2 regions of the Peptococcus simiae genome follow, and region 2 is predicted to be linked to the other one. Evidence: a T-box and tRNA genes for the amino acid it is inferred to sense, from the RefSeq annotation. Region 2 holds a T-box; the other holds one or more tRNA genes.
The links. The T-box of region 2 lies ahead of ACKQTC_RS01780 (valine--tRNA ligase). A T-box ahead of a tRNA ligase gene usually reads a tRNA of that ligase, here a tRNA-Val.

Region 1 (10,240 bases), on a different contig from region 2:
GGTCATTAATGATGACTTTGAAGTGGTTATTAATGAAAAAAACTTTGCTGAGCTGATCAGTTACATAGAAGACAACCTCTTAACCGAGGCCGGCATAAGCCGCCTGTGTCGTATTCTAAAGAAAATGCGGGTGCTTTGCGATGAGACCAATACCCAGGATATTCTCTGCTTTGCAACGGCATCCCTGAGATATATTGATAACCAAAAAGAAGTGCTGGAGCGGGTTAAAGAAGAAACAGGCATTAGTATTCAGCTCCTGGATGGTTGTGATGAAAGTTATTATGACTTTATCGGCCTGAGGGCAGCCATAGGGGAGCCCGAAGCCATTGGTTTTGACTTAGGGGGCGGCAGTGCCCAGCTCTTCTATTACCGGGATAACCGCCTGGTCAAGAGTATGAGTGAACCAATTGGGACTCTGGCCATGTACAACCAGTATGTCAAGGGCCTCTTTCCCAACTCCAAAGAGCGGAATAAGATCCGCAAGCGGGTGAGTAAGTCCTTGGAAAATGCTGGCGACTTTAAAGCTTTTAAGCAAAAACGTCTTTACGGTATGGGCGGAACGGCCCGGGCCCTGGCTAAGGTCCACCGCCACCTGGTCGGCAATGACCGGGCCATTGACTACAAGCTGACCCTAGAGGATATAATGGAGGTAGACCGCACCCTGAGTGATTTAGGTTTAAGCGGGATTAAGATTTTAAACCGGATTTTACCGGAGCGGTTGGTGACCTTTTTACCGGGTTTATTGATTATTGAAGAACTCATGAGACACGTTGGCGCAAATGAATTGGTGATTATTGGATACGGGGTACGTGAAGGATATCTTATTGAAAACGCCATTAATAAGGGGAGAGGTATAAATGAGTTCAGGGATTCCGACATCGTTATTTGTCAATAGGGAGCTCAGCTGGCTGGGTTTCAATGAACGTGTGCTAGAGGCCGCTGAAGATGATCGCCTACCGCTATTTGAACGCTTACGCTTTATTTCGATTTATGGATCTAATTTAGACGAATTTTTCATGGTCCGGGTTGGCGGGCTCACCGATGCTCTCATGCTCGGTGTGGAAGAAATAGACGGTAAAAGCGGGATGAGCATTGAAGAGCAATTGGCCGCTGTCTACCAGCGCGTTCGCGAATTGCTCCCCCGGGTAGAAGCTTGTTACCGGGATATTATTGCTGAATTGGCCAAGTATGACATCCATGAAGTAGACATGGATAACCTGACGCCCTATGATGAAGACTACCTGACCCGGTTTTTTGATAATAATGTGGCCCCCTTCTTATCACCGCAGATTATCGATAGCCACCATCCCTTTCCCTACTTTAGCAATAAGGAGCAATTTGTCGGTATTGCTCTGGAAACCAATAAGAAACGCCTTTTTGATTTCGGTGTGGTGCCGGTCTCTTATCAGAATTACCGCCGCTACCATATCTTTGAAAATGAAAGCCGGACCGGCTACAAGTATGTCCTCATGGCCCCCTTGATCATGCACTTTGCCCATAAGCTCTTTAAGCGGGATAAAATTAAGGAACGGTTCGTTTTCCGGATTACCCGGAATGGGGACTTGAAGGTAGAAGAGGCCCTGTATGACCAGGATATTGACTGGCGGCAACAGATGGAACAGCTTTTAAATAAGCGGAAACGGTCCCAGGCTGTCCGCCTACAATTATCCCAACACATTTCCCGAGAGCTCCAAGACTACCTGATGCAAAAGTTAGACATTGAGCCCCGGGCGGTTATGATTGCCGAACAGGTACCGGCCTCCCTGAGCCATGTCTACGACCTGACCGGTGAGTTGGCTGAAAAGTACCCGGCCCTGAACTATAAACCCATGCCGCCTATTATGCCGCCGGGCATTAAGCCTGGGGATTCCATTATTAAAAAACTGGATGACCAGGGCGATATTTTTCTCGCCTATCCTTATCATTCCATGAAGAGCTTCCTGGACCTGCTTGATGAAGCAGCCGTCGATCCGGAGGTAACCTCAATCAAGATTACCCTCTATCGGATTGCCAGTGGCAGTAAGGTGGCCCAGGCCCTCATCAAAGCCGCTGAAAACGGCAAGTCCGTTATCGTCTTAGTAGAACTCAAGGCCCGCTTTGACGAGGAACACAACATTGTTTGGTCCAAGCGGTTGGAAGAGGCCGGCTGCTCCGTTTTATACGGGATGGAAAACTACAAGGTCCATTCTAAGATTTGCCTCATCACCCGCCGGACAGGGCGGAAGGTCCAGTATATCACCCAGATTGGGACCGGGAACTATAATGAAAAGACCGCCCGGCAGTATACGGATTTTTCTCTCATCACCCAGAACCAAAAAATTGGTGAAGAGGTCAGCCGGGTCTTCCAAACCCTGCAAATGGGGGCCTTTGTCGATTCTAGCCAGTACCTCCTGGTGGCTCCGCTCCAAATGAAGAGCCGGTTCTTAGACTTTATTGATGAAGAAATTGCAGCCGCGCAAGCAGGTAAGCCGGCTCGGATTATCTTAAAACTAAACGGCCTTTCCCATAAAGATATGATTGAGGCCCTGGTCCGGGCTTCCCAGGCCGGGGTAGACATTACCCTCTATGTCCGGGGGATTTGCTGCCTGCGGGCCGGGGTGGAAGGCTATACGGAAAACATCAAGGTCAAGAGTATGGTTGGCCGCTTTCTGGAACACCCGCGGATTTATATTTTTGGCTATGGGGACCGGGAGAAAATCTTTATCGGGTCAGCCGACTGGATGACCAGGAACCTCCTATACCGGGTGGAAGTTGCGGTGCAAATTCTCGACCCGAATGTCCGCAAGATTATAATGGATATCTTAAGTATCTTAGCGGAAGACAATGTCTTAGCCCGGGTGGCCCTACCGGATGGCAGCTACAAGCGGCTCTATCCGGGACAAAACGAACGGGCCATTGACTCCCAGTACGAGCAGTATGCCTACTTCAAACAAAGGACAAATCAATACCAACCGCCGACCAGCAAAAATACGGCCAGTGGCCATCAGGACACATTTATAGGCCGGCTTTTGGCCTGGTTTAAAGGCGACCGGTAATTTTTTCATACAGAGGTGCAAGATGGAAGAGCAGATCATCACAAAGAATTTTATTGAACAAATTATAGACGCAGACCTTGAAGCGGGGATGGACGCTATTGCTACCCGCTTTCCACCGGAGCCCAATGGCTATCTTCATATTGGACATGCCAAGTCCATCTTCTTAAACTTTGGCCTGGCTAAAAAATATGACGGCACCTGCTTTTTGCGCTTTGACGATACCAACCCGATTAAGGAAGAGGATGAGTACGTCGAAAGCATCCAGCGGGACGTGGCCTGGCTAGGGGCCGTTTGGGATGGTGAGGTGCGGTTTGCATCTGACTACTTTGACGCCTTTTATGACATGGCCGAATCCCTGATTGAAAAGGGCCTGGCCTATGTCGATGACCAAACAGCAGAGGAGATGCACAAGCACCGGGGTACCTTGACGGAGCCCGGGGTTGAAAGCCCTTATAGAGACCGGTCTGTCGAGGAAAACCTTAGCCTTTTCCGGCAAATGCGGGACGGGGCCTTTGCCGATGGGGAAAAGGTCCTTCGGGCTAAGATCGATATGGCCTCTCCCAATATGAATATGCGGGACCCGGCCATTTATCGGATTCTACATGCCAGCCACCATCGGACCGGGGACAAGTGGTGCATTTACCCCATGTATGATTATGCCCACCCCCTGGAAGACGCCATAGAAGGGATTACCCATTCCCTTTGCACGCTGGAATTTGAAGACCACCGGCCCTTATATAACTGGTTTATTGACCACCTGGCCGATAGCCCCCACTTGAAGAGCAAACCCCAGCAAATTGAATTTGCCCGCTTGGAAATTGAAAACACTATGACCTCTAAGCGTCGCTTGAAAGCCCTTGTTGACGCCCAGTTGGTTGATGGCTGGGATGACCCCCGGTTGCCGACCATTAGCGGGCTCCGCCGTCGGGGTTATACGCCGGCAGCCCTCAAAGAATTTTGCCAACGGATTGGTGTGGCCAAAACCAACAGCATTGTGGAGCAAAACTACCTGACCTTCTGCCTGCGGGAAGACTTAAACCGGGTGGCTCCCCGGGCCATGGCAGTTTTAAATCCCTTGAAACTCACCCTGACCAATTACCCGGAAGATCAAATTGAATGGGTAGAGGGGGTCGTGAACCCTAACGACGAAAGCATGGGCACCTATCAAATCCCCTTCGGTAAGCACCTCTATATTGAACAGGAAGACTTTCGCGAAGAGGCCAACCGCAAGTACCACCGGCTCAAACCGGGTGGAGAAGTGCGGTTGATGTATGGCTATATCATCAAGTGCGAGGACTATGTCAAAGACCCGGAAACCGGCGAAATTACAGAAGTCCTCTGCAGCTATGACCCCATGACCAAGAGCGGGATGCCCGATGCAGACCGGAAGGTCAAAGGGACCCTGCACTGGGTAGAAGCCACTCATGCCGTTGATGCCGAAGTCCACCTGCTGGATGACCTGATGGACCCCGACCAGGCCGCCGACGCGGATATCCTGGACCGCTTTAACAAGGATTCCCTGGAAGTCCTGAAGGGTTGCAAGTGCGAACCCCGGCTGGCGGAAGCCCCCATTGGGCAGGCCTATCAATTTATGCGCAAGGGCTACTATTGCGCCGACCGGAAGTACCATACGCCGGAGGCCCCTGTCTTTAACCTGACAGTTGGCCTGCGGGATAAGTTTAAGGGTTAAGCGCATGCGGTATCTACGTGCGATTATTGTCTATACCTGGGCCTTGCTGGTGCTGGTCACCCGCTGGCCCTTATTGCGTGCTGTTGAAAAACAGAGAGAGGGCCAGTTCTCGGAAGCCATGGAGCGGATTCATGGTGTGGCCCAGCCTTTTGCAGGCCAAATTTGCCGCCTGGCCGGTTGTCGGGTAGAGGTAGAGGGCTTGGAGCATATCCCTGACGAGGGGTCGGTGGTCTTAATTGGGAACCACCAAAGCTTTTTTGACATTCCGATTGTCCTGGCCAGTGTCAACCGGCCAGTGGGCTTTCTGGCCAAGCAAGAGCTGGGGGAGGTCCCTATTTTTGGTCGCTGGACGGCCGGCATTGGCTCCATCTTCATCCCCCGGGGCGAATCCCGCAAAAGCCTTGAGGCCATTCTAAATGCGGTAAAAATGCTCAAGAAAGCGGCCCACCTCCTGGTCGTTTTCCCTGAAGGCACCCGGAGCTACCAGGGGAAAGTTGGAGATTTTAAGGCCGGGAGCTTAAAAATTGCTACCAAATCTGGCGCTCCTGTGGTACCATTTGCAATGGACGGCAGCTGGCGCATTATGCCTAGGGATATCAAGACCTTTACCCCGGGCACGGTGCGGCTTACCTTTCTGCCGGCCATTTCAGACGAGCTGATGGCAAGTAATGACACCAAGCTAATCGCTGATGCCTGTCGACAAGCCATTACAGCTCAACTTGCCGAGGGGGAAGACAATGAAAGTAAGAAGTAGTTTAGCAAAATTAAGTGGACAAATGACCAAGCAGGTCTTAACCATGGCCGGCCGGGACGGCAGCAGTCTGCCCGGTAAGGTTGCCCAAACGATTGAGCCCAATCTGTTGGCTGACCTGGCCGCCGGTTGCCGGTCCGTCGTGGTGACCGGAACTAATGGTAAAACGATGACCACAGCTCTGTTGGTTAAAGCCTTGGAACAGAAGTATCCTAAAGTTTTAACCAATGCCAGTGGGGCCAACATGCTCCAGGGGATTACCTCTACTTTTTTAACCTTGAAAAAGAATGAACAACCGATTGCTGTTTTGGAAGTCGATGAAGCCACCCTGCCCTATGTTACGGAAGCGGTCCAGCCGGAAGTAATCGTTTTTACCAACATCTTCCGCGACCAGGCTGACCGCTATGGGTCTACTGAAGGGGTCCTCGACCACTTACGCCGGGGGGCCCGGTTGGCACCAACAGCGACCATCATTGCCAATGGGGATTTACCGGCCTTTGCCCAGCTGAAGGTCAATAACCCGGTCCGGTATTATGGGTCAACCTTGGCCAAAGACCTACCCCAGCCCAGTACGGAAAAAGAAGATGACACCTGCCCTTCCTGTGGGGCCAAGCTCAGCTATTCGGAAAGAACCTATGGGAACCTGGGGCATTACCACTGCGAGGCTTGTGCCTTTAGCCGGCCCCAGCTGGATTTTACCCTGGAGGATGTGACGTCTGTCACCACCCACCGGGCTGTTGGGGTGGTGAATGGGACGACGGTTGAACTCAATACCGGGGGCTTTTACAACTTGTATAATGCCCTGGCCGCCTTTGCCGCTGCCAGTCATTTAGGGGTTAAGGCCCAAGACATTGTCGCCGGCCTGCGCCAAGTGGTGCCCCTAAGCGGTCGCCAGGAAGTGGCCCATATTGAAGGTAAGGAGGGGACCCTCCACCTGATCAAAAACCCGGTTGGCTTTAACCAGATTGTCCAGCTCCTGGCCCTGGAAAAGGATCCCTTTTCCCTGGCCATCCTGCTCAATGACCTACCGGCAGACGGGGTGGACACCAGCTGGGTTAATGAAGCGGACTTTGAAAGCCTGCTCCAGTTAACGGACCACCGGCCCATCCTCCTTGGTGGCCGCCGGACAGACGTTTTGCAAGACCGGCTCAGCCGGGCAGGTGCTAAGGCTGCAGACCTGAAGCTTTGCGACAGTGATGAAGCCTTGTGCCGGGCCTTGGCCCAACTGCCAACAGAAAAGGTGCACATTCTGCCGACCTTTACAGCCCTGGCTGACCTCCGCCGTGAGCTGGTTGCCAAGGGCTACATCCAATAAAGCTATTCTACCGTCGCCCGCTTGGGCGGCGGTATTTTCCTTTTAGGCCTAAAAATTTAGGAAAAAATTTATAAAATGAAAGTAAAACCTTGACAGACGGTTGGTAAATCCATATAATAATAGATGCTGATTGGTACGGGCGGTTAGCTCAGTTGGTTAGAGTATCTGCTTGACATGCAGGGGGTCGATGGTTCGAGTCCATTACCGCCCATTCAGTTTGCGGACTTTCGTTGAGACGGAAGTCCGCTTTTCATTTTATCTGTTTTTACCAATGCCTTTTTCAGGAGGGACCTGCTGTCAATAGGCATTTTTTTGTTTGCCAAAAGGCCGAAACGGTGATACAGATAGGGACTAAGACACAGAAGAAAAGAGGAGAAGCATGTTAGGTTTCAAGCAAATCGAGCTCTCTGATAAAGATATCCTCGATAATTTTTTTATCCAAACACAAAATCAAATTTCTGATACCACCTTTACCAACTTATACATGTGGCGGCGGTGTTATGCAGTGCGGTGGGCTGTTGTGGAGGGACACCTGGTCGTACAACCGAATGCTTGGGAAAGCAGCTGGATTTTACCCCCTTACGGCTACACGGAAGATGATGCGTCCTTTAAGGATGCGGTAGAGACTTTGGCGGAATCCTTCCATGATGACGGCAAAGACTTTGTCATCCGGGGGATTACCGATGCCGAAAAGGAACGGATGGAAGCCCTATGGCCGGCCCAGTTTACCTTTGAAGAAGAGCGAGACATTGCCGACTACATATATAATGGTGAAGACCTGCGCCAGCTCAAGGGGCGGAAGTATAGCAAAAAAAGAAACCACCTGAACGCCTTTTTACGGGAATATCCGGACTATGGATTCGCCGAATTAACCAAGGAGGACGTCCCGGAGGCGCTGGAATTCTTAGAATACTGGTATGGTGAACAAAACCGGAATGGAAACCTGTCTGACAGCTTGCTCTGTGAACGGGAGGCCATTTACGATGCCCTCATGGCTATTGATGAGCTGGCCTATTCAGGGGGCTATATCCGGATTAATGGTAAGATGGTGGCCCTCACCATGGGTGAGCGGGTCAATGAAAATACGGTGGTTATCCATATTGAGAAGGCCTTTGCCGATTATCGGGGCCTGTACGGGGCCATCAATAAAGACTACCTGAACCACTTTTGGCCGGACATTGAATATGTCAACCGGGAAGAGGATATGGGTCTTGAAGGCTTGCGTCATGCAAAAGAATCCTATTACCCGGCCTACCTTTTAATGAAGCACAAGGCTGTGTGGAAAAATGATTAACTGGGGAATTCGGCCGGCAGAAGCCCGGGATGGGGAGCTTTTAAAAGAGCTCTGGCGCTATTCCTTTCATAATGATGGAGAGGCCTTTACCGATTGGTATTTCCGGGCCTACCACCGCTTTTCAGAAACCCTGGTGGCCACTTCGCCCGCCGGGCAGGTGGTGGCCTCCCTCCAGTGTATAGACATGACCCTGAAAAATAAGGCGCAATCATTGAAGACGGCCTATATCGTAGGAGTCAATGCCTTCCCGGAAGTCCGGGGACGGGGGGCGGTAGGGGCCCTCATGCAGGAAGCCCTCAAGCGGTCGCCCTACACTGGACTCTTACTCATGCCCTTTGAGGGGAATTTTTATGCCCCCCTGGGTTTTCGCTATATGAACTACCATGGGCAAATCAGTGTGCCTATGGGGGATTTATATGCCTATAGCCAGAAGGCAGAGCTGACCTTTAAACGGTTTTCCTTAAAGGCAGCACCAGTCACTGACCTGGACCGGGTTTATAGCACCTGGCAGGGTCGCTACTATGCCTTCTACGTCCAAAGGGATAGCCGGCGCTGGCAGGCCCTCTTAGATGACTTAGCTGCAGAAGGGGGCTATGGGGTCATGGCCTATGCCCAAGGCCAGCCGGTGGGCTACCTCCTCTATAGCCTGCAAGAAAAAACCTTCTATATCCGGGAAATGGCCTACCTGTCAGACCAGGCCAGGGCCGGTCTTTACCACTATGTGACTGGCCACCGGTCCCAGCTGGGCACGGTCACCTGGTCGGCCCCCTTGGATGAGCCAGTCATCGACCAGCCGGCAGGGGCTAAGGATTATATTACTTATGAACCCTTTATGATGTGGCGGTTTTTATCCCCGGCCAGCCTGCCGTTTTTTGCCTCAAAGGAGCCGGAAGTCCCTCTGACCTTTGCCTATAAGGATAGCCACTTAAAGCGGATCTCCCTTTGGCGCTGGGAGGGCGACCGGGTCGAGCCCATTGACCAGGCTGAGGTGGACTTTTCCGTTACGCCCGAAACCTTGTCCGACTTGGTTTTTGGCCACCGGCGCCGGCTTAAACAAGGCTGTGACATCAAGGATGCAGAGGCCTTTGCAGCCTTTGGCGCCCTCTTTCCCAGTCGTCCGCTGGCCTACATCAATGAATATTTTTAGGGGATAACCCGGCTGTTGATGGGCGGGGCAGCATAGACAAGGGGTTCTTTTTTATGCTATAGTTTAGTATGATTGTTTACAAGAACGCTGCTCATGAGATGCCTTTCAAGGAGCAGATGATTCAGGAGGCAAATATGTCAAGCAACAAGCCCATCAATGGCGATCAATTTATAGAAATGATAGCTTCCGCCGCAAACTGGCTGGAACAAAAAAGAGAAAATGTAGACCGGCTCAATGTATTTCCGGTGCCGGATGGTGATACAGGGACCAATATGTCTATGACTATGCGGTCTGCAGATAAATTTGTGAAAGAACGTGCAGACCAGACTCAAGTGGAGGATGTGGCGGCCCAGATGGCTTATGGGGCCCTTATGGGGGCCCGGGGGAATTCCGGGGTCATCTTGTCGCAGATCCTTTCCGGTATTTCCCAAGGGCTCAGGGGTAAAACTGTAGTCGAGGTCAGTGACCTGGTCCAGGCCTTTGCTCTGGGAGCTGACGCCGCCTACAAGGCGGTGACTAATCCCATGGAAGGGACCGTTTTAACCGTTGTCCGGGAGGCCAGTGAGGCCCTGAATCGGGCCTACCAGCCGGATATGGGCGCCGAAGAGGCCCTATCCCTTTTCTTACAGGCCGGCTATGCCAGCCTCAACCGGACCCCGGACCTGCTGCCGGTCCTCAAGCAAGCTGGCGTCGTTGATGCCGGTGGGCAGGGGCTCCTCTTTATCTTCGAAGGCTTCCTGGCAGCCCTCCAGGGCAAACCTGCCGCCTCTCCGGTTATCGTGGAAAAAGAACCGGTGGTAGAGGATGATTTTGAGGATACCTTTGAGCACTTTTTTGCTGACTTAAACGAAATCATCTATCCCTATTGTACCGAGTTTCTGGTCCTGGCAGACGGCAGTCACCCGGAAAGCCCCATTGAGGCCTTGAAAAACTACCTAACCAGCTATGGGGACTGCATGCTGGTGGTCGGCACCGATGACCTGGTCAAGGTCCACATCCACACCAATG
Region 2 (10,240 bases):
TTTTCAGTGGTATCGGTTATCACTACGACCGGCTACACCAACGATAACTTTTTGCACTGGCCTTTTTTCACCCAGTACATCCTCCTAATTCTGATGGTCATCGGGGGCTGTAGCGGGTCGACCAGCGGAGGGATGAAGGTTGAACGGATCCTTATCATGCTGAAGCAGACCCAAAATGAACTCCAACGGATTATCCACCCCCGGGTGGTCACCAGTATCAAGGTCGGGGATACGGCCCTGCCAACCCGGGTGGCTACCAATGCCGGGATTTTTTTCTTCCTCTATGTGGCCTTTCTCCTGGTGGGGACCATGATTAACAGCTTTTTTGACGTATCCCATATGGAGGCCCTATCCATGTCGGCCACCTGCATTGGGAACGGGGGCGCCTTCTTTTCTGAACCGGGGGGCTACACCTGTTTTTCCGACCTGGCCACTCCCCTCAAGTATTACGACGCCGTCCTGATGATCATTGGGCGGTTGGAAATCTACACCTTCCTGGTGACCATCCTACCTATTAGCCACAAGCATGGGGAGCGGATTGACAAGGTAACCAGGCGGGCGGATATTTGAGCGGCCTGTATGAATATGCTAAAATAGATAAGATGATGTATTTTTAGAACGGAGGCGCCATGATTATTTTGGGACTTGACCCAGGGACGGCCACGACCGGATATGGCGTTATCCGCTATTTACGGGGAAGGGTTACCGGGGTTTGCTACGGTACCATCACAACGCCGGCTGAAGACGCGATGAGCCGGCGGTTATTGACCATTTATAATGAAATTGACGAAGTGATCAACCGCTTTAGGCCTGACGAAATTGCCATCGAAAAGCTTTTCTTTGGCCGGAATACGACCACCGCCATTACGGTCGGCCAGGCCCGGGGCATCCTTCTTTTACAGGCTGAAAGGCACCAGATTCCCATTGGCGAATATACGCCGATGCAGGTCAAAAGGGCGGTGGTTGGCTATGGGATGGCAGAAAAAAAACAGGTCCAGCGGATGGTCAAGGAAATCCTGCACTTGGACCACACGCCCAAGCCGGACGATGCCGCCGATGCCCTGGGGATTGCTATCTGTCATGCGCATATGAGGGGAGGGCTTTAAATGATTGGCTACCTAACAGGGAAGGTTTTTGCTCTAAACGCGAAAAGTTTAATCCTTATGGTGGGCGGCGTTGGCTATGAGCTCCAGTTTGGCTGTGACCCCCGGGTTCGTTTCCAGGTGGGTGAGGACTTATCTGTCTATACCTATACCAATGTGCGAGAGGATGCCATTGAACTCTACGCCTTTGAGACCGGCAGAGATAGGGATGTCTTCCACCAGCTGCGGTCTGTTACAGGAATCGGGGCTAAAAGTGCAGTCACCATGGTGGCGGCTGCAGGAGCAGACGAGATCATCCGGGCTGTCTTGGCTAAGGATGAGAAGGCCCTCTTGAAGCTCCCCGGCTGCGGTAAGAAGACCGCCGGACGGATTCTTTTAGAACTGGAACAGGCCTTTGACCCGGCAGACTTACCTGAAGAATGGGCACCCGACCAAGTGGTGGCCCCTTCATCAGCCTTGGATGTGGTGACCGACGCCCTTCTCGGCCTCGGTTATCAAATGGTCGAAATAGAGGCGGTCCGTCCCCTCTTATCCAAAGAGGAAGAGAACGAATCGGCCCTTTTAAAAGAAGCCTTAACCTTACTTGGTAAGCATAGGAGTTGACAGGCGTGCGCGATGAGCGAATTATATCCCCCCAAGAGCTGCCCGATGACCTAGAACATATATCCATCCGGCCCAAGACCTTTAGCGAATACATCGGTCAAGACCGGGTGAAAGCAAATATGAATATCTATGTCCAAGCGGCAAAAGACCGGGGGGAGGCCCTGGACCACGTCCTCTTTTATGGTCCCCCGGGCCTCGGTAAAACCACCTTGGCACAAATCATTGCCAATGAAATGCATGTACAGCTGCGGGTGACTTCCGGCCCGGCTATTGAGCGACCCGGGGACCTGGCAGCTATCTTGACCAACCTGGAGCCCATGGACATCCTCTTTATTGATGAAATTCACCGGATTAACCGGAGTGTCGAGGAAGTGCTCTATCCGGCGATGGAAGACTATGCCCTGGACATCATTATGGGGAAGGGGCCGGCAGCCCGAACCTTACGGGTGGACCTGGCCCCCTTCACCTTAATTGGGGCTACCACCCGGGCAGGCCTTTTAGCGGCTCCCTTAAGGGACCGGTTTGGGGTCATTGAACGGCTGGACTTTTATAGCCACCGGGACTTGGAAGAGATTATCAAGCGGAGTGCAGCCCTTTTGCAGGTGCCCATTACGGAAACCGGGGCCGGCGAGCTGGCCCGGCGGGCCCGGGGAACCCCACGGATTGCCAACCGCTTGCTGCGGCGGGTCCGGGACTTTGCCCAGGTCCAGGCGGATGGGGTGATCACCGAGGACCTGGCCAAGGCGACCCTGGATACCCTGCAAATTGACCGGCTGGGCCTGGACCAGGTGGACCGCTTATTCCTGGAAACGATTATTCTCAAGTATGGCGGTGGACCGGTTGGCCTGGATACCCTGGCGGCGACCTTAAATGAGGATAGCGGGACCCTGGAGGATATGTGTGAGCCCTTCCTCCTGCAACAGGGCTTTATTAACCGGACCCCGCGGGGCCGGATGGCCACCCCGCTGGCCTATAAGCACCTGGGTCTGACTATACCTCCAACGGATAGGGGGTCGGCAGATGGGTAAGATGCTCGTCGGCCTGGGACTGGTTCTTGTTTGCCTCGGTGGCCTGATATGGTTTTTCGAGGCAGGCGGACGGGGGATTCCCCGTTTACCTGGGGACCTGGTCATTGAAGGTGACCATGGGACCTTTTTCTTTCCAATTGTTTCTTGTATTGTCATTAGTGTGGTTCTAAGCTTGCTAATGCGCTTATTAAGATAGGTGGCAGTGATTGTGTTAAAAACGTCAGACTTTGACTATGATCTACCGGAAGAACTGATTGCCCAGCACCCCTTAGACCAGCGAAGTGCATCGCGATTGATGGTCCTGGATAAGGATACGGGGAAGGTGACCCATCATCATTTCTATGATATACTAGACGAGTTAAACGCTGGTGATATCCTGGTCTTGAATACGACTAAGGTCATCCCTGCCCGGCTCATTGGGCAGAAGCTAGGGGGAACGGCAGCGGTAGAAGTCCTGCTCTTGAAGCGGTCTACCGACTGGCCAGACTCTTGGGAATGCCTGGTCCGGCCGGGTAAACGCCTCAAACCCGGGGCCCGGATTAGCTTCGGCGATGGCCGTTTAGAGGCGGAAATCGTTGGCGTCACTGATGCCGGGCGACTCGTGGCCTTCCACTATGAGGGGATTTTTGAAGAAGTCCTGGCAGACCTGGGCACCATGCCCCTGCCCCCCTATATTCATGAAAAGCTGGATGACCCCAATCGCTATCAGACGGTTTATGCCCAGCAGAGTGGGTCAGCGGCCGCCCCAACGGCAGGTCTCCATATGACCAGCGCGCTATTAGCGGCGATTAAAGCCAAGGGCGTAGACATCTGCGAGGTCCTTTTGCATGTTGGCCTGGGCACCTTTCAACCGGTTAAGGAAGAGGATGCCATGGCCCACCAGATGCATAGCGAGTTTTATGAAGTGACGCCCCAGGCAGCTGACCAACTCAACCGGGCCAAAAGTGAGGGCCGGCGGATTATCTGCCTGGGAACGACCAGTGTCCGTACCGTTGAAAGTGCTGTAGAAGCGGGAAAAGTGAAGGCAGGGAGGGATTGGACGAATATTTTTATTTATCCTGGGTATACCTTTCAAGTAACCGATGCCCTGATCACCAACTTTCACCTGCCCAAGTCCACCCTCCTGATGCTGGTCTCTGCTCTAGCCGGCAGGGAGACCATCTTAAAGGCCTACGAAGAAGCGGTGGCCGCGCGATATCGGTTTTTCTCTTTTGGCGATGCGATGTTTATTCGATAGGAGGACCAATGGCATTTGAATTTGAACGGTTACAGGATACATCGGATTCCAAGGCGCGGTTAGGCCGGCTGCATACCCCCCATGGGGTGATTCAGACCCCAACCTTTATGCCGGTAGGAACCCAGGCGACGGTCAAGACCCTGTCGCCTGAGGAAGTCAAGGCAGCCAAGAGTCAGATTATCCTGGCCAATACCTACCACTTATACCTCCGGCCCGGCCACGAGCTGGTAAAAAAAGCCGGGGGCTTGCACCAATTTATGAATTGGCAGGGGCCCATCCTGACCGATAGTGGTGGTTTCCAGGTCTTTAGCCTGGGGGCCCTCCGTAAGATTACGGAAGAAGGAGTTCTTTTCCGGTCTCACTTGGACGGATCCAAGCACCTCTTTACACCGGAATCGGTCATGGCCATTGAAAACGCCCTGGGGGCAGATATTATCATGGCCTTTGATGAATGCACCCCGGCCGATGCGGATGAAGCTTATGCCCGCCAGTCCATGGAGAGGACCCACCGCTGGCTGAAGCGGTGTGCAGCTGCCCATGAAAATGAGGGCCAGGCCCTGTTTGGCATTGTCCAGGGGGGGATGTTCCCTGACCTCCGCCTGGAAAGTATCCACCGGACCCTGGAAGTAGACCTGCCGGGCTATGCCATTGGCGGTCTCTCTGTTGGTGAGCCGAATGAAGTTATGTATGACATGCTCGATCGCACAGCAGATGAACTTCCGAAAGACAAGCCCCGCTACTTGATGGGCGTTGGCAACCCGGATAACCTGGTAGAAGGGGTCGGCTACGGGATCGACATGTTTGACTGCGTCCAAGCCACCCGGATTGCCCGGCACGGGGCATTCTGGACCCCCTTTGGTCGAGAAAATATCCGGAATGCGAAAAATGAAGACGACTTTAGCCCCCTACAGGAAGGCTGTCAGTGCTACGCTTGCCAGCATTATTCCCGGGCTTATATCCGTCACCTCGTCCAGGCAAAGGAAGTCTTTGGTATCCGGCTCTTGTCTGTACATAATATCTATTATCTCAACCAATTGATGGAGGATCTAAGAGAGGCCCTACGAGATGACCGCTACCAGGCTTTTCGGGCGCGCTTCTTTGATCAATATAGTGTTTAGTGATGAAATGAAGGTTTAGGAGGAGACTATGACAATTTTTGCAACAAACGCTGCCGGCGGCAGCATCACCCTGATTTGGCTGGTGGCTATGTTTGGGCTCTTGTACTTTTTCGTCATGCGGCCCCAAAAGAAACAGATGAAACTGCGGAATGATATGCTGGCCAACTTAACTGTCGGCGACCATGTCGTTACTGCTGGTGGGATTACCGGCTATATTCGTGCCCTGACCGATGAATATGCTTATGTTGAAATTGCTGAAGGGCTAACCGTTGAATTAACCCGTCAGGCCATCAGCACCGTTTTAGAGAAAAATGGCGCAGACACCGTTGTTGTTGATGCGGAAACGTTTGAAGCCATTGAAGAAGAAAAGGTTGCTGACGACGTTGAGGCAGATGACGAAAAATAATCAAATGAGGCTGTCTAGCATAAAAGACGCAAAACCTGAGGTTTCGCGTCTTTTTTATCATTTAAGTAAAAGCTGGAGGGGGCAAAGGCTTGCCAACTCAAGCTTTCAGGTCTATAATGACCTTTGTCTATAATATAATTTGGGAGGGATTTTTTTGAAACGGCGAGGTTTAGCCATCGTCGCTGCTGTTGTAGTTCTTTTGGCAGTAGCGATTGTGGTTCTGTTACCGGTGTACAAGAGTCATGCCAACTTAGGGCTTGACTTACAAGGAGGCGTCCAGATACGGTTGGAGGCACCTAAGGGCACCACAGATGAAGAAATGCAGGATGCAATGGGGGTTATTTCCAACCGGGTTAACGGTTTAGGGGTAACTGAACCGGAAATCAGACGCGAAGGGACCAACCGCATCGCTGTTGAGCTACCCGGGATCGAAGATACGGAAAAGGCCATTGAACTCATTGGCACCACTGCTAAATTGGAATTTGTTCGGGCCGATACCGGTGAAGTGGTCTTAAACGGGTCACAGCTAAAGAATGCATCGGCCATTACCAATGACAAGGCCATCCAGGCCGGCGACCAGTTTGGCGTCAGCCTGAAATTCAAGAAAGATGGGGCAGATGCCTTTGCCAAGGCCACCTCTGACCTGGTAGCTAAGTTCCCGACCGGGAGAGACCCTCAACGGGTTATCCGGATTGAACTCGATGGTCAGCCAATCTCATCACCTTTCATCCAAGAACCGATTACCAATGGTGAAGCCAGTATTAGTGGTGGCTTCGAAAGCTTAAACGACGCTTCTAACTTAGCCATGCTTTTAAATGCAGGGGCCCTGCCCGTTAAGCTGGAAGTCGTTGAACAAAATACTGTCGGGGCGCAACTGGGGCCTGACGCCATTCAAAAGAGTATTAAGGCTGCAATTATTGGGAGTATTTTATTAGCCCTCTTAATCCTGGTCCTCTATATCCGACCCGGGGTCATTGCCTGCTTATCCTTAGTGCTGTATGCCCTCTTACTTGCCGGCACGCTGATTTTGATTCGGTCTACGATTACCTTACAGGTCATCGCAGCCTTCCTTTTATCTGTTGGGATGGCAGTCGATGCGAACGTGCTCATCTATGAGCGGATCAAGGAAGAGTTACGGCAAGGCAAAACGGTCCGGGTGGCAACGAAAGCAGGTTTTGAAAAAGCCTTCAGAACCGTTATTGACTCAAATGTAACAACATTAATTGCCGGGGTTGTTTTGATTGTTTTAGGCACCGGGGAAATTCGTGGCTTTGCTATTACGCTCTGCATTGGGATTGTTATCAGCTTGTTTACAGCCATCACTTTCACCCGCTTTATTTTGAACCACCTCATCTCTAGTGGCGTAGTTAAGGGGCCTGAATTTTATGGCGTTAAACGCATCGCTAAGGAGGAGGGGAGATAATGAAAAAGTTTTATTTCACATTCGTTGAAAAACGTAAAATATTTTATGCCCTCTCCATTATTTTAATGATTGCGAGCCTGGCATCGGTCCTGATTCAAGGGATGAATTTTGGGATTGACTTCACCGGCGGTACCAACCTGCACATCAGTGTCGATAAGCAGGTTAAGATTGCCGATGTTCGCCAAGCCTTAGAAAAGACCGGCCATGGCGGCGATCAGATTCAAGAATTGGCAGACGGGACTTTCCAAATCAAGACCCAGTTCATGCAACAGGACAAGCAAAATGAATACGTCAAAACCATCAGCGACCAACTCGGCAAAACCGAAGTTCTGCAGGCAACAGCTGTAGGCCCTACCATTGGCCAGGAAATCCTGCAAAAGGGGTTGATTGCACTCTTTATTGCCATGGTGCTCATGATTGCCTATATCACCGTCCGCTTCGAATGGCGGTTTGCCATTACCGGGATTATTTCCCTCTTCCACGACGTGTTTATTACTATCGGGCTCTTCTCCATCTTCCAATGGGAAGTGAACGTTACCTTTGTCGCGGCTATCTTGACCATCTTCGGTTATTCCATTAACGATACCATCGTTATCTTTGACCGGATTCGGGAAAATCTCGGTCGGGTCAAAAGGCAGGACCTGGCCCATGTGGTCAATGACAGTATCAGCGCCACCTTGCGCCGGTCACTGGTGACCTCCATCAGTACCCTGCTGCCCTTAATCGCAGTCTTCTTATTTGGTGGGGATACGACCCGCTACTTTGTCTTGGCCATGATTATCGGTATTGCATCCGGGGCTTATTCTTCCATCGGGATTGCGGCCCCCATGTGGTATGACTTCTCCATGGCCAGCAAGCGTAAACGCTTCTAAAAAATAGCTGAGAGCGTAAATATGAAAAAAACACAGCTTTTCACAACGAAAAACTTGGTGCGGATGGCCCTTATGGCCTCCATCGCAAGTGTGCTCATGTATTTTGAATTTCCCTTGCCCTTTTTGGCACCTGATTTTTACCGGATGGACTTCAGTGAAGTGCCGGTCCTGGTTGCCGGCTTTATGATGGGACCACTGGCAGCTGTTTGTGTTGAGCTCTTAAAAATCCTCATCATCTTTTTCATTAAAGGCAGTTATACTGCAGGCGTTGGTGAGCTGGCCAATTTCTTGACAGGTTGCGTTCTGGTCCTGCCGCCGGTCTTGTTGATGCAAGGCCAGCCGTCAAAAAAACGTTTGGTCGTTGGGTCGGTGGTTGGGGTTCTGCTCCTTATGCTGGCAGCAGGATTGTTGAACTACTTCCTGCTTCTGCCCCTGTATGCCAAGTTGCTCCAAGTTCCCTTGGAGGTCTATATCCAGGCCGGTGCAGCCCTCAATGGGCATATCGTTGACCTGAAGGGCCTCATTGTCCTTTGTGTTTTGCCCTTTAACCTGGTTAAGGGGGCCCTGGTGACGACCGTGGCAGGCATCCTATATGCCCGGATCGGCAACCAGCTAAAGCGCTATTGACCAATGACCGGGAATCGGTTACACTTTATAAAATAAAATGAATGCCGATGAAAAAGAGGAGTAGGGCAGGACTGACTTACCAGAGACCGGTGCAAGTGCTGGAAGTACCGGAAGAAAAGCTGCTCGAAGGTCGCTTTTGAGGTGGACTGTGGGAACAGTTCCGGTTTGTCTCGTTATCGACATAGAGGATCTTCGGATCGAAAAAAGGTGGTACCACGCAGACAGTCGTCCTTTTAGGATGGCTGTCTTTTTTTACATGAAAGGGGATATTTATGGCAAGAGAACTCGCTAAAGCGTATGATCCGTCAGCTATTGAAGAAAAATGGTATGATATTTGGGAAAAAGCCGGTTATTTTAAACCAAGCCGCGATGAAGAAAGGACGCCCTTTACCATCGTTATGCCGCCGCCGAATGTCACCGGCCGGCTGCACATGGGCCATGCCATGGATAACACCATGCAGGATATTTTAATCCGTTATCATAGACTCAAGGGGGACAACACCCTCTGGGTCCCGGGCACAGACCATGCCGGTATTGCGACCCAGGCCAAGGTAGAAGGCCTACTCCGGGAAGAAGGCTCCAGCAAGGATGAAATCGGCCGGGAGGCCTTCATTGACCGCTGCTGGCAGTGGAAAAATGAATATGGTGAAGCCATCACCCGGCAAATCCGGAAGCTGGGCTCCTCCTGTGACTGGAGCATGGAACGCTTCACCATGGATGATGTCTGCACCCATGCGGTCCGCAAGTCTTTTGCAGACCTCTACCATAAGGGACTCATTTACCAGGGGGACTATATTGTCAACTGGTGCCCTCACTGTGAAACGACGATTTCCGATATTGAAGTGGAGCACGAAGACCACCATGGCCAGCTCTACTATTTGAATTATTACACCGCTGACGGCAGCCAGCATGTGACCATTGCGACGACCCGGCCGGAGACTATCTTTGGGGACGTAGCCATTGCCGTTCACCCCGAAGATGACCGCTTTAGCCAGCTCATCGGTCAGGAAGTCCTGATTCCCCTGGCTGACCGGGCCATTCCTATTATTGCCGATGACTATGTGGATAAAGAATTTGGGACCGGGGCCCTAAAGATTACCCCCTCCCATGACGTCAATGACTTTGCTGTTGGCCAACGGCATAACCTGCCTTTCTGCGAAGTCATCGACGCAAAAGGCTATATGACTGACAAGGCCGGGGCCTATGCAGGGCTGGACCGGTTTGACTGCCGGAAAAAAATCATCCAGGACCTGGAAGGGACTAAGTACCTGCATAAGGTGGAAGACTACGATAACGCTGTCGGCCACTGCTATCGCTGCCATACAGCCATTGAACCCCGGGTCAGTAAACAGTGGTTCGTGGCCATGGAAAAATTGGTGAAGCCGGCCCTGGAAGCGGCCTACAATGGGGACATTAAATTTGTACCGGAGCGGTTCACTAAAATTTATACCAGCTGGCTGGAAAATATTCGGGACTGGTGCATCTCCCGTCAACTGTGGTGGGGGCACCGGATTCCTGTCTGGACCTGCCAGGAATGTGGGCATATTATTTGTGAAGCCCATGACCCTGATACCTGCCCGACCTGCGGGTCTAAAAAGCTCCACCAGGATGAGGACGTTCTGGATACCTGGTTTAGCTCAGGCTTATGGCCCTTCGAAGTCTTAGGCTGGCCTGAGAAGACCGCAGACCTGGACATGTTCTATCCGACCAGTGTCCTCGTGACCGGTAGGGATATCATCTTCTTCTGGGTGGCCCGGATGATTTTCGATGCCTACGAACTGACTGGCCAGAAACCCTTTGATGATGTCCTAATCCATGGCCTG

Region 1: it has a tRNA-Val gene. The T-box ahead of ACKQTC_RS01780 (valine--tRNA ligase) is inferred to sense a tRNA for this amino acid. The anticodon was not compared.

What each region holds. Positions count from the first base shown of each region.
Region 1 is NZ_JBJUVG010000014.1:10,091-20,330, forward strand. It holds gene ACKQTC_RS08140 (Ppx/GppA phosphatase family protein) at 1-895, shown strand, start outside; gene ppk1 (polyphosphate kinase 1) at 858-3,035, shown strand; gene ACKQTC_RS08150 (glutamine--tRNA ligase/YqeY domain fusion protein) at 3,058-4,725, shown strand; gene ACKQTC_RS08155 (lysophospholipid acyltransferase family protein) at 4,730-5,479, shown strand; gene ACKQTC_RS08160 (MurT ligase domain-containing protein) at 5,463-6,791, shown strand; tRNA gene ACKQTC_RS08165 (tRNA-Val) at 6,929-7,002, shown strand; gene ACKQTC_RS08170 (DUF2156 domain-containing protein) at 7,171-8,085, shown strand; gene ACKQTC_RS08175 (GNAT family N-acetyltransferase) at 8,078-9,232, shown strand; gene ACKQTC_RS08180 (DAK2 domain-containing protein) at 9,367-10,240, shown strand, end outside.
Region 2 is NZ_JBJUVG010000002.1:61,818-72,057, forward strand. It holds gene ACKQTC_RS01725 (TrkH family potassium uptake protein) at 1-570, shown strand, start outside; gene ruvC (crossover junction endodeoxyribonuclease RuvC) at 630-1,106, shown strand; gene ruvA (Holliday junction branch migration protein RuvA) at 1,107-1,706, shown strand; gene ruvB (Holliday junction branch migration DNA helicase RuvB) at 1,703-2,734, shown strand; gene ACKQTC_RS01745 (DUF2905 domain-containing protein) at 2,736-2,930, shown strand; gene queA (tRNA preQ1(34) S-adenosylmethionine ribosyltransferase-isomerase QueA) at 2,943-3,971, shown strand; gene tgt (tRNA guanosine(34) transglycosylase Tgt) at 3,980-5,089, shown strand; gene yajC (preprotein translocase subunit YajC) at 5,118-5,495, shown strand; gene secD (protein translocase subunit SecD) at 5,650-6,918, shown strand; gene secF (protein translocase subunit SecF) at 6,918-7,790, shown strand; gene ACKQTC_RS01775 (ECF transporter S component) at 7,812-8,417, shown strand; T-box leader at 8,456-8,653, shown strand; gene ACKQTC_RS01780 (valine--tRNA ligase) at 8,690-10,240, shown strand, end outside.